3 regions of the Streptomyces sp. NBC_01089 genome follow, and region 3 is predicted to be linked to each of the others. Evidence: riboswitches for the same ligand, from Rfam matches in the RefSeq annotation. Region 3 holds a riboswitch; each other region holds the start of a gene.
The links. A riboswitch is a leader RNA that binds a small molecule or an ion and turns the genes downstream of it on or off. The one in region 3 is predicted to bind cyclic di-AMP.
Positions count from the first base shown of each region.

Region 1: it holds a riboswitch for cyclic di-AMP, as region 3 does, so the genes downstream of both, OG510_RS33790 (C40 family peptidase) here and OG510_RS08660 (M23 family metallopeptidase) in region 3, are expected to answer to the same signal.
Region 2: it holds a riboswitch for cyclic di-AMP, as region 3 does, so the genes downstream of both, OG510_RS19660 (M23 family metallopeptidase) here and OG510_RS08660 (M23 family metallopeptidase) in region 3, are expected to answer to the same signal.

Region 1 covers NZ_CP108660.1:7,507,817-7,513,493, forward strand. Annotated here, with positions in the region: gene OG510_RS33770 (8-amino-7-oxononanoate synthase) at 1-1,158, shown strand; gene OG510_RS33775 (DUF397 domain-containing protein) at 1,197-1,424, opposite strand; gene OG510_RS33780 (helix-turn-helix domain-containing protein) at 1,434-2,291, opposite strand; gene OG510_RS33785 (ATP-binding protein) at 2,525-2,956, shown strand; gene OG510_RS33790 (C40 family peptidase) at 2,989-3,462, opposite strand; cyclic di-AMP (ydaO/yuaA leader) riboswitch at 3,466-3,683, opposite strand; gene OG510_RS33795 (alpha/beta hydrolase) at 4,377-5,677, shown strand, end outside.
Region 2 covers NZ_CP108660.1:4,409,666-4,415,342, forward strand. Annotated here, with positions in the region: gene OG510_RS19635 (VOC family protein) at 156-530, shown strand; tRNA gene OG510_RS19640 (tRNA-Lys) at 712-784, shown strand; tRNA gene OG510_RS19645 (tRNA-Met) at 976-1,049, shown strand; gene OG510_RS19650 (hypothetical protein) at 1,156-1,536, shown strand; gene OG510_RS19655 (PP2C family protein-serine/threonine phosphatase) at 1,813-2,961, shown strand; cyclic di-AMP (ydaO/yuaA leader) riboswitch at 3,187-3,327, shown strand; gene OG510_RS19660 (M23 family metallopeptidase) at 3,339-4,400, shown strand; gene OG510_RS19665 (aldo/keto reductase) at 4,614-5,558, shown strand; gene OG510_RS19670 (PrsW family glutamic-type intramembrane protease) at 5,634-5,677, opposite strand, start outside.
Region 3 covers NZ_CP108660.1:1,965,620-1,971,296, reverse strand. Annotated here, with positions in the region: gene OG510_RS08665 (M16 family metallopeptidase) at 1-1,155, shown strand, start outside; cyclic di-AMP (ydaO/yuaA leader) riboswitch at 1,354-1,513, shown strand; gene OG510_RS08660 (M23 family metallopeptidase) at 1,527-2,318, shown strand; gene OG510_RS08655 (GntR family transcriptional regulator) at 2,496-3,173, shown strand; gene OG510_RS08650 (HPr family phosphocarrier protein) at 3,373-3,654, opposite strand; gene OG510_RS08645 (GNAT family N-acetyltransferase) at 3,783-5,677, shown strand, end outside.

The sequences.
Region 1 (5,677 bases), 5.5 Mb from region 3:
ATGACTCCAGCCGCACCCCGCGAGCCCTTCGAGTGGACCGACGCGGTGGCCCGGCGCCGGGCGGACGCGGGGCTGGTGCGCGCGCTCCGGCCGCGGGCCGCCGCCCAGGACGTGCTCGACCTCGCGAGCAACGACTATCTGGGGCTGAGCCGCCGGGCCGCGGTCACCGCGGCCGCCGCCGAAGCGGCCCGCCGCTGGGGTGCGGGTGCCACCGGATCCCGGCTGGTCACCGGATCCACCGAACTCCACGCCGAACTGGAGGGCGAGCTCGCGCGGTTCAGCGGTTTCGAGGCGGCGCTCGTCTTCTCCTCCGGGTACGCGGCCAACCTCGCCGTGCTCACCGCGCTGACCGGCCGCGACTCCCTGATCGTCTCCGACGCCGCCAACCACGCCTCGATCGTGGACGGCTGCCGGCTCTCCAGGGCGGCGACCGAAGTCGTCCCGCACAGCGATCCCGAGGCAGTCGGGAAGGCGCTGGACGCGCATGGCGGCGGCCGGGCCGTCGTGGTCACCGACTCGGTCTTCTCGGTCGACGGCGACGCGGCGCCACTGCCGGAACTGGCCGCGGTGTGCCGTCGCCACGGGGCGGCCCTGATCACCGACGACGCGCACGGCCTGGGCGTACTCGGCGACGGCGGACGCGGCGCCGTGCACGCGGCGGGGCTCGCGGGCGCTCCCGACGTGGTCGCCACGGTCACCCTCTCGAAGTCACTCGGCAGCCAGGGCGGTGCGGTGCTCGGCCCCGCCCGGGTCATCGGTCATCTGGTCAACGAGGCCCGCACCTTCATCTTCGACACCGGCCTGGCACCCGCGGCGGCGGGCGCGGCCCTGGCGAGTCTGCGGCTCCTGCGGGACGACCCGCTGCTCGCCGGGCGTACGAGGACGGTGGCGCACACCCTGCACACCCGGCTGACCGCGGGCGGACTCAGCGCGGTGCGCCCGCAGGCCGCCGTCGTCTCCGTCCTGGCTCCCTCGCCCGCCCAGGCGGTGCGCTGGGCGGCCGACTGCCGCGAAGCCGGTCTGGTGGTCGGCTGCTTCCGCCCGCCGTCGGTACCGGACGGCATCTCACGGCTGCGGCTCACCGCACGAGCCGACCTGACGGACGAGCAGGTCGAGCGGGCGGTGGACACGGTGCTGCGGACCGCGCCCACCGGATGACAAGTCCCCGATAAGCAGAGCCGGTTACCCGACGACGCCTACCTGGCGCCCGCTTCGTGCACCGACTCCAGGAAGCCGGTCCAGGCGGCCGCTCCGAAGAGCAGCGCCGGGCGGCGCACGCGCTTCGAGTCACGGACGGCCAGCACACCGCCGTCCAGTAACGCGGTCTCGACACAGTTGTTCATTCCGGTGCTGCGGCTGCTGCGCCGCCACCGCGCGCTGCTCAGAGAAGTACTGGAAGGGACGTTCGCAGGGTGAGCGGACATGATGCCTCCCTAACCGCCGTCACTGATCCCGGCGATGAGATCCAACGATTCCTGCTGGGGAAGGGCGCGCGCCTGGATCCTGCGGAACGCGGCGCTGTACGCCCTGAGGTCTTCTTTCCGTTCCAGATAACGGCTATGCATCAAGTGGTCGAGAACGACCACATCCAGATCAACAATGTTCGGAAAAGAGAAGATGGTGAAAGAGCCGGTGAGTCCACGGTGCCCGCCGGCGGTGAACGGTATGACCTGCAACCGCACATGAGGCAGCTTGGCGACCTCCCGTACATGCCGTAACTGCTCCGCCATCACCCCGCGCCCGCCCATCCGGCGGTGCAGAGCGGCCTCGTCGACGACCGCGCTGAGCTCAAGCGGCGGATCCGCGTCGAGCACGCGCTGCCGCGCCAGCCGCACATCGACCAGGGAGTCCACGGTCCCCGCCGGTATCCCGTCGAGTGAGGCCCGGGTGACCGCTTTCGCGTAGCCGGGTGTCTGCAGCAGACCGGGCACCACCGACATCTCGAACGTGTGCGCCGTGCACGCCTGCGACTCCAGCCTGATGAAGTCGCGGTACTGGGCAGGCAGCACCCCCCGGTAGATGTGCCACCAGTCGGCGCTCTCGTCGGCCCCCGCACCGCACAGCGCGTCGAGCAGCTCGCGCTGCCGGGCGTCCCGCACCCCGTACGCGTCGAGCAGCAGGGCCAGATCAGCCGGCCGCACCCCGCTGCGTCCCGTCTCGATCCTGCTCACCTTGGACTGGTGCCACCCCGCCAACCGGGCCGCGGCCGCGCTGGTCAGGCCCGCCAGGACCCGCAGCCGGCGCAGCTCGGCGCCGAGTTTGACGCGGCGCACCGCCGGGCTGCTCCGCACCGTTCTCTCCCTCCGGTCGGCCGTTTCTGCAAACGTGCCAGTCCGGACGTCAAATACGGTCTCCCGTCGCAGAGTTCATCACTTTGAGCGACAGATATATGCACATCTTTGTGGATCGGCGGTACTGCGGTCACTATGAGTGTCACGCTCGCACGAAGCGCCACCTGAGGCCGTCTCGAAGCACAACCGTCACGAGACCTGCGCCGGCAGCGGTGGGAAAGGGACAGGCCGTCATGGCAGACCACCAGGAAGCATCCGTCACCCTGCCGAGCGAGCCGGCCTCGGTCCCGGCCGCCCGCACGTTCGTGGCCCGTGTGCTCACCGGATGGGGGCTGCCCTCCGACGCGGAGCTGGCGGACACCATCCGGCTGATCGTCTCGGAGCTGGCGACCAACGCGGTGCAGCACACCTTCGGCGCGTCCCCCACCTTCACGGTGCAGGCCGTCCTGGAGCGGGACGAGCGGCTGTGCGTCGGAGTCACGGACAGCCATCCGCGCTGGCCGCAGCGGCTGCCGGCAGCCGTGCAGCAGGACAACGGCCGCGGCATGGTCATCATCCGCTGGCTCGCGGCCGAGAACGGCGGCCGGCTGTCGGTCACCCCGACCCGGGACGGCGGCAAGACCGTGTGGATCGCCCTGCCCTGGACCGCCACGGTCCAGGGCTGACCGAGCCTGCCTTCCTCCGCCCGCCCCCGGCGTCAGTTCACCCGGCCGTACCAGACGCTGCGGTCCCAGATCTTCTCCAGCCTGACCACGGCGCCGGTCTTGGGGGAGTGCCAGATCTTGCCGTTCCCCGCGTAGATGCCGACGTGGTAGACGCTCCGGCCGTAGTGGAAGAAGACCAGGTCACCGGGGTGCCGGCCGGAGGCCGAGATATGGCGCACCCCGTTGTACTGCGCCTGGGCGGTGCGGGGCAGCTTCTTGCCCGCCTTCTTGAACGAGTAGAGCGTCAGCCCCGAGCAGTCGAACCGCGACGGCCCTGTCGCCCCCCACTGATAGGGCGAGCCCTTCTTGGAGGCCGCGATCTGTACGGCCCGGGCCGCGTGGGTGGCGGCCTGGGCCTCCACGGTCGCGCCCGGCGCCAGCGAAGTCCCCGCGACAGCGGCGAGGGTGAGGGCCGAGGCCGTTCCGGCCCGGGTGATCAGAGACGGGATATGAATCTGCGCAGTCATGCGCAACCCTTCGCAAACCGCCTGTGAAGGATGACCTGTCGGGTTCGGGCCGGCGAAGTTGCCCGGCCGCCGGGCAGGGTGACCGACTGATCAAGTCGGCCGTCCCGCCAAGCGGCTTCACCCCGAGGAGCGACGTCACTGTCGCCCCGGACTGCCTGGGTCCTCCACTCCTGCCGATCCACTCGTGTCGACCAGACATCCGGGTACGGCGGCAGGACTCGGCGTCCGCCCGGACCGCCCCGCCGTGGTGGCGGGGGCTTGTCGTCTCCCGGATCCTCACCCATGGCACGGCGGATTTCCGGCTGACCGCGCCGATTTGTGAGGGTTCGGGCCACTGGCCTGTTCGAGTGGGCGCCAGGGGCGGCGGAGTCGGGGACGCCGCCCGCGCAAGGCCCTCACCTGGGGCGCAGCGGTGATCCCGGGCGGACGGGCCGCAGCGAAGCGCAACTCGGCGCGGCCGCCGGACCGTCACCCGTCTACACCTTCCGGGGGACGCCCATCGGTGTACCGGCGACCCCCGAAAGGTGGATCCGGGCCGGCTCCCCGCGCGGCGCGGCCCGGTGCGGACGCCGTCACGGGGGCGGCGCGGCCCGGCCGACCGCGGCAACTCGGCCCGTGACAAAAGGTTTTCACCGGGCCCCTGTCAAAGTCCCTGCCTGCTGTCCGGGTTGAGCGGGGGAGGGGATATCCGCCAGTACCGCACCGCTCACCGGGACCACCTCTCCGCATTTCGGGTTGGCAAAGAACGCCCATGCGCCCTGTTGTCAGGGACCGTTCACAGGAAAGGATCCCCGGTACGTACTGGAGAGCGCCGTACGAACGGCGCTTCGCACAGGGGGAGGTACCACGTGAGACGCACCGCAGTGCTCGGCTCGGCCGGCGCTCTGGCCGCGGCGACTCTCATAGCGGGCGCCATGGCGGCACCGTCGGCCACCGCCGACGGCCGCGGTCACGCGGTCACGGAGGCGCACGGAGCGGCCGTTGCCGCCGCGCGGGCGGCGAAAGCGGGCATCGACTGGCGTGACTGCCCCACGGACTGGGCGCTCGCGAAGCCCGTCCAGTGCGGCTGGGTGACCGTGCCCGTCGACTACGCGCACCCGGACGGCCGGACGATCGAACTCGCGGTGGACCGTGCGGTGAGCACCGGTACGAAGTCGGAGCGGCAGGGCTCGCTCGTCTACAACCCCGGCGGGCCCGGCGCTTCGGGCCTGCGCTTCCCCACCAGGACCACCACCAAGAGCGCCCTGTGGGTCAACACCGCCAAGGCGTACGACTTCGTGGGCTTCGACCCGCGCGGAGTGGGCCACTCGGCGCCGATCTCCTGTATCGACCCGCAGAAGTACGTCAGCGCCCCCAAGGCCGACCCGGTTCCGGACAGCACGGCCGACAAGCGGGTGCAGCGCGGACTCGCGGCGCGGTACGCGGCCGGCTGCGAGAAGCGCAGTGGCGCGCTGCTGCCGTATCTCACCACGCCGAACAGCGCGCGCGACCTCGACGTCATCAGGGCGGCGCTCGGTGAGAAGAAGCTGAACTACCTGGGTGTGTCCTACGGCACCTATCTCGGCGCGGTGTACGGGACGCTCTTCCCGGGACATGTCCGCCGGATGATCGTGGACAGCGTGGTCGACCCGAAGCAGTCGAACATCTGGTACCAGGCCAACCTCAACCAGGACGTGGCCTTCCAGGGCCGCTGGCGCGACTGGCAGAACTGGGTGGCCGCGAACGACGCCAGCTTCCACATCGGGAAGACCGCTGACGCCGTCGAGCAGCAGTGGGTGAAGCTGCGGGCCGCCGCGAAGAAGCATCCGCTCGGCGGAGTCGTGGGCCCCGCCGAACTGCTCGGGTTCTTCCAGAACGCGCCGTACTACGACTCCTCCTGGGCGCCCGTCGCCAAGGCGTGGAGCCAGTACCTCGCCGGCGACCCACAGCCGCTGATCGACGCTGCCGGGCCCGACCTGTCGGACACCGCGGGCAACATCGCGGCGGAGAACAGTACGGCCGTCTACACGGCGGTCGAGTGCGCCGACGCCAAGTGGCCGACGGACTGGCGGACCTGGGACCGGGACAACACCCGGCTCAACAAGGACAATCCATTCCTCACCTGGTCCAATGCCTGGATGAACCTGCCGTGCGCCACCTGGCCCGCGAAGCAGCGGACCCCGGTGAACGTCCGTACCGGCAAGGGACTCCCGCCGGTGCTGATCGTGCAGTCGAC
Region 2 (5,677 bases), 2.4 Mb from region 3:
CTCCTTCACGGAGGGGCCCGCTCTGCTGTGTCCGGGGCCGGTCCGGCGCCGGCCGATGACTTTCGGGGTCCGGGGCGGTCACCCCCTTGTGGGCGCGGCAGAAGCCGCCCGCCAAGGAGCACGTCCGAAGAGAAGACGAGAAGGAGGCACACCCCATGACAACCCCGGGCAACATCACCGGACTCGGCGTCGTCCTCGGCAGCACGGACCCCGAACCCCTCATCGAGTGGTACCGCGCCGCACTGGAGCCGCTGGGCGCCCGCTGGGAGGGCCACATGCTGATCATCGGTCAGCAGGCGATCATCGGCTTCGACCGCCGCGACGATGTGGCGGACAAGGCCGCCGAGCCCGGCCGGCACCTCGTCAACATCGTGGTGCGCGACATCCGGGCGGCCGAGCGGCACTTCAACACCCTCGGCGTCACCTGGGTCAGGCCGGTCGAGGACACCGGGGGCGGATGGATCTTCTCCACCCTGCTGGACCCGGACGGCAACTACCTCCAGGTACTCCAGGGCCCTGACACCCCCTGACACCCCCTGACACCCCCCGAGCGGCGCAACCGGCGCGCTCCGGGCAGGATCCCACCGCTCAGCCACGCCACTCCGGCCGACGGCCCGCACCGGCCGCCGGCCGGAGTCCGACGTGCCCGGTGGGGGATACCCGATCGGCTGCGGGGCACGCTCCCGCTATGCTCGGGGGGTGCGTCAGCACGGACCGTTAGCTCAATTGGCAGAGCAGTGGACTTTTAATCCATTGGTTGTGGGTTCGAGTCCCACACGGTCTACGAGTGAGGGTCGCGGAGGATCTCCTGCTGACCTGCGATGAAGCGTCCCGCTTCGGCTTCGGCCGGGCGGGACGTTTCTGTGCGGTCCGGATCTGTGGGGCCCGGAAGCGTTCCGGTGGGAGCTGATTCCGGGCTGTTCCCGGTAATGGTTCGAACCACCCCCGCGCATGCCGTAGAGTTGGGTTTACCGACGCGGGGTGGAGCAGCTCGGTAGCTCGCTGGGCTCATAACCCAGAGGTCGCAGGTTCAAATCCTGTCCCCGCTACTCAAGTTCGAAGGCCCAGCACATCATGTGCTGGGCCTTCGGTCGTTTCCCGGCCTGTTTCCGGACAGGTGCCGGGACCGGTGTACCGATCGGGGGCGGGGCTGGCGTGTTCGTACTGCGGGTGGTTCTGAGCGTTCTGCTGTTGCTGGAGGTCGTGCCGTCGGCGATCGCGTCCGTGGCGCGGAGCCGGGTGGGGCTGGAGCGGCTCGATCAGCTCACGCGCCTGGGGGTCGTCGCCGGGCGGCGGCTCTGGGTCGTCTCGCTTCTCGGGGCGGTGCACACGGTCGCGGCCGTCGCCGTACTGCTGGGGCTGCGGTGGCCGGCTGCCGGGGTCGCCGGGGGAGGGGCCGAGGCCGTGGTGTTCGGGTGGGTGCTGGCCCGGCAGCTGGCCGCCGGAGACCGGGGGCGGGCGCTGGGGGCCTATCTGCTGTTCCTCGCGATGGCGCTCGCCGTGGTCCTGGTGTCGGCGGTCGCGCTGCACGGCTGACCCGCGCCGCCGTACGGAGGCGGCCCCCGGGCCGCGCGTACGGAGGTGGCCTTCGGGCCGTGCGTACGGGGCCCCGGGCCGTGCGTACGGAGGTGGCCTCCGCGCCGTGCGACGTACGGACGTGGCCCCCGCCGCCCCGCCCGCGCCCCCGCCCGGATCTCCGCCGCCCCGCTTCCCCCACTTGGCCGTGGCCGAATCGCACACCGGCGTGGGTGCGGCCAGCCTGGTGGGGCGCGGTACCGTCCGCCGCTTTACGGACCGGGCAGGAGGGTACTGGTGGGGCAGCGAGAGGAGTCGACCCGGGCGCGTCGGTTCGTCCGGGCGCTGCCCGCCGTGCTGATCGTGGGCGGGCTGGTCTTCGACCAGCTGACGCCGCCCGCGTTCACGGCCGCCCCGTTCTTCGCCGCCGCGCCCGTGATCGCCGCCCCGCTCTTCTCGTACCGGGCCACCCTGATCACAGGCATCATCGCGGTGCTGGCCATCGCGGGGCTGCATCTCTACGACGACACCTCGGCCAGGGGCTCCGCGATCACCGAGCTGATCACCGTCATCACGGTGTCGGTCGTCGCCCTCATCATCAACCGCGTCATCCGGGTCAGCGGCGAGGAGCTCGCGTCGGCCCGGGTGGTGGCGGAGACCGCGCAGCGCGCCGTGCTGCCGGTGCCTTCCGAGCGGATCGCCGGGCTGCATATCGCGGCGCGGTACGAGGCGGCGCAGGCCGGCACCTTCATCGGCGGTGATCTCTTCGCCGTACAGGACACTCCGTACGGGGTGCGGCTGGTGGTGGGGGATGTGCGGGGCAAGGGGCTCGGTGCCGTCGAGGCCGTGGCCGTGGTGATCGGGGCCTTCCGGGAGGCCGCCGAGCAGGAGGTCACGATCGAGGAGGTCGCCCAGCGGCTGGAGCGTGCGCTGACCCGTGAGGGGGTGCGCCGCGAGGGACTCGACGCCTTCGAGGGGTTCACCACGGCGGCGCTCGCCGAGATCCCGCGCGGCGACCAGGGACTGATCCGGCTGCTCAACCGGGGGCACCCCGAGCCGCTGCTGCTGTACGCGGACGGGAGCATCCACGTCCTCGCGCCGGCCGACCCCGCGCTGCCGCTGGGGCTCTCCGATCTGGCGGCCTGGCCGGACCGGGCGGACGAGACCGAGTTCCCGCCGGGGGCCACGCTGCTGCTCTACACCGACGGGCTGTCCGAGGCGAGGAACGCGCAAGGGGCCTTCTACGAACCGCAGGAGCGGCTGCGCGGCCGGATCTTCCCCGGGCCCGAGGAACTGCTGACGGCGGTGTCCGACGACGTACGGCTGCACACCGGCGGGCACTCCACGGACGACATGGCGCTGCTCGCGGTGGGCCGTCCGCTGCAGGGGCAGCCGGACCGGCGCAGGACGGTGGGGATCATTCACCGGGAGCGACACGATCCGTAGTCGAAGAGCACCCCTCCGCATAACATTTGACTCACTATCAGAAACTCGATGTTTCCCGGCCGCTCCTGAGGGCTGATCAAGTCGCCCGAATGCGCCCCTGTATGCACCGATAAGTGCAGGCCAAAGCCGTTAACGATCAGTCGGAACAGCTTGGAATCCGGCCCTCGCGTCTATTAACGTTCGATAACGCAGCGCGGTTGTCCCAGTCGTCGCAAGAGGCGGCACCGCGCGCACGCGCCGAATCCCGCAAGGGAACCGGGGAACCACCAATTGGGGTGAATCGGGCTTCTCCGCAAGGGCTGCCCGTAGGAGACCTTCCTGCTCCGAACCCGTCAGCTAACCCGGTAGGCGGTAAGGAAGGAAAGGAGTGCGCCTCCGTGGCGTCCAACAACCCTGCCCCCGAAACGCTTTACTTCCCGGACGACGATGCTCTCGGTTTCGGCGGCGAGGACAGCGGTACGTTCGACGAGTGGAACCCCACTGAGGATTCCCTCCGTCCGGTCCGCGGCAAACACCGGGTCGCCAAGCAGCGCAGCGGTCTCGCCCGCAGCTCGACGGTGCTCGGCGTCGGCGTGATCGCAGCCGTCGGCGCGGGCGGTATGGCCAGCGCCCAGAGCAAGCCGCCGCTCCCGATCTCCCTCCCCGACCTTCCGCAGTCCGTCAAGGACAAGCTGCCGGAGGCCGAGTCGCTGCCCGGCGTGGGGTCGCTGGTCGCCGATCTGGCCGGCGGTTCGTCGGACCACGGCAGCACGGCGGACGCGACCAACGCGGCGCTGACCACGGCGGCGGCCACCGGCAAGGGCAGCTCGGACGCGGGCGAGGCGCTCCGCGCGCGGATCATCCAGCAGGCCGAGCAGCAGCAGGGCGCGGTCGAGGACGAGGCCAAGGCGGCAGCCGAGAAGGCGGCCGCGGAGAAGGCATCGGCCGAGGCGGCGAAGAAGCAGGACGAGGCCGCGGCCAAGGAGAAGGCGGCCAAGAAGAAGGCCGAGGCGGAGGCCAAGGCCAAGGCGGAGAAGGAGCGGCTCGCCAAGCTGGCGAAGAGCTACTCGCTGCCCGTCTCCTCGTACACCCTCACCTCGCGCTTCAACGACGGCGGTTCGATGTGGTCGTCGGGCCACCACACCGGCCTCGACTTCGCCGCCCCGACCGGCACCCCGATCAAGGCCGTGCACAGCGGCACGGTCAAGTCGGCCGGCTGGGCGGGGGCATACGGCTACCGCACGGTGATCACGCTCGACGACGGTACGGAGCTGTGGTTCTGCCACCAGTCGTCGCTCGGTGTCAGCGCCGGTCAGAAGGTCACCACGGGCGAGGTCATCGGCCGTGTCGGCGCCACCGGCAATGTCACGGGCCCGCATGTGCACGTGGAGGTCCGCCCGGGCGGCGGCGACCCGATCGACCCCATGACCTGGCTCCAGGGCAAGGGCCTCAACCCCTGAGCGGCTGGACTCCGAGGGGCTGACCCTTGAGGGCCGGCCCCTGATGGCCCTCTGCCCCCTTTCTGTCTCCCGCCGGCGCGTACCGCCGGCCGGCGACGGCATCCCGCACCCCGGCAGCCCTGACGGCATCCCCCCGACGTCAGGGCTGCCGGTTCGTTCGTACGGCCGGAGTCCGACGGAATAGGGCCGGGCCGAACGGGGGTTGACCAGCCTATGACTTCTCTCCGCGCACTCGGCTCCTCCGGCCTCCAGGTCTTCCCGCTCTCCCTCGGCGGCAACGTCTTCGGGTGGGGCGCCGACGAAGAACAGTCCTTCGCGGTGCTCGACGCGTACACCGCCGCCGGCGGCAACTTCATCGACACCGCCGACACGTACTCCTCGTGGGTGCCGGGCAACAAGGGCGGCGAGTCCGAGACCGTCATCGGCAACTGGCTGGCCGCGCGGGGCAACCGCGCCGATGTGGTGATCGCGACCAAGGTCGGCATGCACCCCCAGTACCGGGGGCTCTCGGCCAAGAACATCAAGGCCGCCGCCGACGAGTCGCTGCGCAGGCTGCGCACCGACTACATCGACCTCTACTACACGCACCGCGACGACGAGTCCGTCCCCGTCGAGGAGATCATCACCGCTCTGGACGATCTGGTGAAGGCGGGCAAGGTGCGCGCCATCGCCGCTTCCAATGTGTCTCCCGAGCGGCTCGATGCCTCCGTGGCGTTCTCCGAGGCGGAGGGGCTGGCCAGGTACGTCGCTCTGCAGCCGCACTACAACCTGGTCTCCCGCGACACCTATGAGGGCGGGCTCCAGGACGTGGCGGCCCGGCACGGTCTGGCGAGCGTGCCGTACCCCGCGCTGGCCTCCGGCTTCCTCACCGGCAAGTACCGGCCCGGTGCGGACGTCGACAGTGTGCGGGCGGGCGGTGCGGCCCAGCACCTGGAGACCGAGCGGGGGACGAAGGTCCTGGCCGCGCTCGACAAGGTCGCGGCGGCGCACGGGGCGGAGGTCGCGACCGTCGCCCTGGCGTGGCTGGCCGCACAGCCGACCGTCGTCGCGCCGATCGCCTCGGCCCGTACGGTCGAGCAGTTGCCGGTCCTGACCGCGGTGGCCGAGCTGGAGCTCACCGACGCTGAGCTGGCGGAGCTGACGGCGGTGTCCGCCTGAGGGCAGGACACCGCCACCGAGGATCGGCCACCGGGGCAGGCTGGGGCGCGGCTGGACCTGGCTGGGCGCGGATGGTCAGTGCTGGTACGGGTTGTAGCCGCCGTAGTGCAGATGCGGCG
Region 3 (5,677 bases):
GAGGGCACCGACAAGCACAGCGCGGAGGAGTTCGCCGCCGAGCTGGAGCGCTGCGGCGCCACCCTCGACGCGCACGCGGACCACCCCGGTGTCCGGGTCTCCCTGGAAGTGCCGGTGTCCCGCCTGCCGAAGGCGCTCGGCCTGCTCGCCGACGCGCTGCGGGCGCCCGCCTTCGCGCCGAGCGAGGTCGAGCGGATCGTGGGCAACCGGCTGGACGAGATCCCGCACGAGCTGGCCAACCCGGCCCGCCGGGCCGCCAAGCAGCTCTCCAAGGAGCTGTTCCCGGCCACCGCGCGGATGTCGCGTCCGCGCCAGGGCACCGAGGAGACGGTGGCGCGGATCGACGCGGCCGCCGTCCGCGCCTTCTACGACGCGTACGTCCGGCCGTCCACCGCCACCGCCGTGGTCGTCGGCGACCTGACGGGGACGGACCTGGACGCGGTGCTCGCCGAGACCCTCGGCGAGTGGAAGGGCAACGCGGGTACACCCCGCCCGGTGCCCGCGATCACCGCCGACGACACCGGCCGGGTGGTCGTCGTGGACCGCCCAGGAGCGGTCCAGACGCAGCTGCTGATCGGCCGGATCGGTGCCGACCGGCACGACCGTGTCTGGCCCGCGCAGGTCCTCGGCACGTACTGCCTGGGCGGCACGCTCACCTCCCGCCTCGACCGTGTCCTGCGCGAGGAGAAGGGCTACACCTACGGCGTCCGTGCCTTCAGCCAGGTGATCCGCTCGGCCCCTGACGGGACGGGCGCCGCGATGCTCGCCATCAGCGGTTCGGTGGACACCGAGTCGACCGGGCCCGCGCTGGACGACCTCTGGAAGGTGCTGAGGACGCTCGCAGCGGGCGGTCTGACCGACACGGAGCGGGACGTCGCCGTACAGAATCTGGTGGGCGTCGCCCCGCTGAAGTACGAGACGGCGGCCGCGGTGGCGGGCACCCTCGCCGACCAGGTCGAGCAGCATCTGCCGGACGACTTCCAGGCGCAGCTGTACGCGCGGCTGGCCGCGACCGGCACGGTCGAGGCGACCGCCGCCGTGGTCTCGGCCTTCCCCGACGACCGGCTGGTGACGGTGCTGGTGGGCGACGCCGCGCAGATCGTGGAGCCGGTCAGGGCGCTGGGCATCGGCGAAGTGACCGTGGTCGCGAGCTAGGGCCTTCCGCCCGGATCGTGTGCGCGTGGCAGGGGCCCGGCGGGCAGTGCGTCCGCCGGGCCCCGCTCTCTGAACGCTCCCTGCCCCGGCGCTCCCTGTGGGATGTGCGACAAAACCCGCTGTCTGTTTGGCGCAACGGCGGCGCACCACTTAGCGTCACACCGCTGTCCGTCGGACGTAAGCCGCAACCGCGGCGCCGGGCAGCGATCGCCGAGTCCCCGTCAGGCGCGAGCCGGGGGAGCCGGGGACCCACGCAGTCCCTGGGGTGAATCGGGGCCGCCCCACCGGGGTGGGCCCGTAGGAGACCTTCCTGCTCCGAACCCGTCAGCTAACCCGGTAGGCGAGAGGGAAGGAAAGGATCCAGTTTCTTCATGGCGTTCAGCCGCCCTACCGGCAAGCACCGTGCCCCGAGCCGTCCGGCCCGCAGGACCGCGGGCGTCGCCGGAGTCGTCACCCTCGCCACAGCCGGTGTCATCGGCACCCTCGCATCCCCGGCGCTGGCCGACGGCGCGCAGGTCTCCACCGCACAGGAAGCCCGGCTCGACCGGACCATCCTCGTCGGTGACACCGTCGCCGACCGGATAGCCGCCCAGGCCACCGCACAGCAGCACGCGGCCAACCACGCCGAGGCCGTCGCGAAGGCCAAGGCCGCCGCCAAGGCCAGGGCCGTCGCCGCGAAGGCGAAGGCCGAGCGGGAGCGCAAGGCCGAGGCGGCCAAGCGGCGTGCCGCCCGGGACGCCGCCCGCAAGCGCCTCAACGCCTTCGTGGCCCCGGTCGCCCACTCGTACGTCTCCACCGGCTACAAGACCGGCGGCAGCCTGTGGTCGTCCGGCAGCCACACCGGCATCGACTTCCACGCCGCGAGCGGCACCCCGGTCCACGCCGTCGGCGCGGGCACGGTCGTGGAGGCCGGCTGGGGCGGCGCGTACGGGAACAACATCGTCATCCGGATGCACGACGGCACGTACACGCAGTACGGCCACCTCTCGTCCATCGGCGTCTCGGTCGGCCAGACCGTCACATCGGACCAGCGGATCGCGCTCTCCGGTGCCACCGGCAATGTCACGGGCCCGCACCTCCACTTCGAGGCCCGCACCGGCCCCGACTACGGCTCGGACATCGACCCCGTCGCGTATCTGCGCTCGCACGGCGTCCACGTCTGACGCCTCCTGCCCGGAGCGCCGGCCGTCCCGCGTGCTGTGCTTGAGGCCGGTTTCTGCCTGGCCAAAAGATATCCATGATTTACCGGGGGCCCTCCGGAATTCGGCTGCCCTGCCATAGAGTCGCCGCACAGGTGTGGACAGACCGCGATATGCGGGCGTCGATGCGGAGGTTCGGTCATGCGCATTCCCGCGCATTCGGTATGCACGGCAATCCGTGACGACATCATCTCGGGGGTGTACGAGCGGGGCGGCCGGCTGACCGAGGAGGTGCTCGCGCGCCGTTACGGTGTCTCCCGTGTCCCGGTCCGTGAGGCCCTGCGCACCCTGGAGTCCGAGGGGTTCGTGGTCACCCGCCGCCACGCAGGGGCCTGTGTCGCCGAACCGACCGAGCGGGAGGCGGCCGACCTGCTGGAGATACGGATGCTGCTGGAGCCGATGGGCGCGGCGCGCGCGGCGCAGCGGCGGACCGAAGCGCATCTGAAGGTGCTCCGTGGCCTGGTCAGACTGGGTCAGGAGCGGGCCAGGCGTGGCCAGGGCGAGGATCTGCGGTCGCTGGGCGGCTGGTTCCACGAGACGCTCGCGCAGGCGTCGGGCAGCTCCGCGCTGACCACGCTGCTCGGTCAGCTGAGGCAGAAGATCAGCTGGATGTACGCCGTCGACCAGCCGGTCCTTCCGGTCGTGTCCTGGGCCGAGCACGGCTCGATCGTGGACGCGGTGGCGCGCGGCGACGCGGAGCGGGCCCGCGCCCTGACCGCGCTGCACGGCGAGCGCGCCACGGCGGCGCACCGGCTGCGGAGACAGGGCCGCGTGAGTGATTCGCAACATGCTGTAAACATCGCGGGCATCAGCGATTAACACAGCTGCCGTATACAGAGAGGAAGCATTTTTTGTGCAGCCTTTCCGTGCGGCCCCGCGTGTCTTTTTATGTTCTGCTTTTCTGATTCCAGGAAAGACGGAAAACGAAGAGCCGCAGTGACCGAATTCGGATCACTGCGGCCCGGTGTGTGGCAAGGACGCTGTGTGCGGCAGGGGCGCCTCAGATGTCAGGTACGCCTCAGACGGTCTCGGGGAGTTCGTCGAGCCCGTCGGCGACCAGCTTCGCCAGCCGGTCCAGAGCGGCGTCGGCGCCGTCCACGTCCGAGGTGAGCACGATCTCCTCGCCGCCCTCCACGCCCAGGCCGAGAACGGCCAGCATCGACGCCGCGTTCACCGGCTTGCTGCCGTTCTTCGCGATCGTCACCGGGACGCCGGAAGCCGTGCTGGCACGGACGAAGATGGAGGCCGGTCGGGCGTGCAGGCCCTCGGTCCAACCGACCTTGACGCGACGCTCAGCCATGGTGTTGCCCTTCGAGTTCTGCGACTGTTGTCTAGACCATTCTTGCACGGGTGGGGCGCGTGGTGCGGGCACTGCCGGATCCCACACTGCACCGCCCGCCGTACCACCGCGACCCGTACGCTTTCAGCATGCAGCCCCCGCTGGAGGAGAAGCGACACCAGGAGTACCCGGCCCACTGGGAAGCGGATGTGGTGCTGCGGGACGGCGGTACCGCGCGGATCCGGCCGATCACCACCGAGGACGCCGACCGGCTGGTCAGCTTCTACGAGCTGGTCTCGCCCGAGTCGAAGTACTACCGCTTCTTCGCTCCGTACCCCCGGCTCTCCGCCAAGGACGTCCACCGCTTCACCCATCACGACTACGTCGACCGGGTAGGTCTCGCCGCGACCGTCAACGGCGAGTTCATCGCGACCGTCCGCTACGACCGGATCGGCGCCCACGAGGCCGAGGTCGCCTTCCTCGTCCAGGACGCCCACCAGGGGCGCGGTGTGGCCTCCGCGCTGCTCGAACACATCGCCGCGGTCGCCCGGGAGCGCGAGGTCAGCCGCTTCGTCGCCGAGGTCCTGCCCGCCAACAACAAAATGATCAAGGTCTTCACCGACGCCGGCTACGAGCAGAAGCGCAGCTTCGAGGACGGCTCGGTCCACCTCACCTTCGACCTGGAACCCACCGAAGCGTCCCTCGCTGTCCAGCGCGCCCGCGAACAGCGGGCGGAGGCGCGGTCGGTGCAGCGGCTCCTTTCGCCCCGTTCCGTCGCCGTCGTCGGAGTGGGGCGCGCACCCGGCGGGGTCGGGCGCGCCGTCCTGCGCAATCTGCGCGGCTCCGGCTTCACCGGGCGCACCTACGCGGTGAACCGCGCCTTCCCCGACAGCCTCACCGAAGTGGACGGCGCCCCGGCCCACCGGTCGGTGGCGTCCGTCGCCGCCACCGGGGACGCGGTCGACCTGGTGGTCGTCGCCGTCCCGGCCGCCCAGGTGTCCGACGTGGTCGACGACTGCGGGGCGAGCGGGGTGCAGGGGCTCGTCGTGATCTCCGCCGGTTACGCGGAGAGCGGGCCCGAAGGGCTGCTGCGCCAGCGCCAACTGCTGCGCCGCGCCCGCTCGTACGGCATGCGCGTCATCGGGCCGAACGCCTTCGGCCTCATCAACACCGCGGAAGCCGTCCGGCTGAACGCCTCGCTGGCCCCCGAGTCCCCGGCACGCGGCCGGATCGGGCTCTTCACCCAGTCCGGAGCGATCGGTATCGCCCTGCTCTCCGCGCTGCACCGGCGCGGCGCCGGGCTCTCCTCCTTCATCTCGGCCGGCAACCGCGCCGATCTTTCGGGCAACGACTTCCTCCAGTACTGGCACGACGACCCGGACACCGACGTCGCCCTGCTCTACCTGGAATCGATCGGCAACCCCCGGAAGTTCACCCGCCTCGCCCGGCGCACCGCGGCGGTGAAGCCGGTCGTGGTCGTCAAGGGCGCCCGGCACAGCGGCAGCGCCCCGCCCGGCCACGCGGTCCCGGTCACCCGCGTCCCGGACGCCACCGTCTCGGCGCTGCTGCGGCAGGCCGGGGTGGTCAGGGTCGACACCGTCACCGAACTCGTCGACGCCGGCCTGCTGCTCGCGGACCAGCCGCTGCCCGCGGGGCCGCGCGTCGCGATCCTCGGCAACTCCGAGTCGCTCGGCCTGCTCACCTACGACGCCTGTCTCACCGAGCGGCTGCGCCCGCTGTCGCCCGTCGACCTGACGACCGACGCGACCCCGCAGGACTTCCGCGACGCGCTCGGCCGGGCCCTGGCCGACGACGGCTGCGACGCGGTGCTGGTCACGGCGATTCCCTGGGTGGGCGAGAACGGCGTGACCGAGTCGGGCGACGGCGAGGTGCTGGCCGCGGCCCTGCGCGAGGCGGCGGCGGGCGCCCCCGCCAAGCCGGTCGCCGTGGTGCATCTGGAGATCGGCGGCCTCGCCGAGGCGCTGGCCGAAGCCAGCGGCACGGTGCGCCCGCGCGGAACGGCCCCCGCGGCACCGGGCCCTGC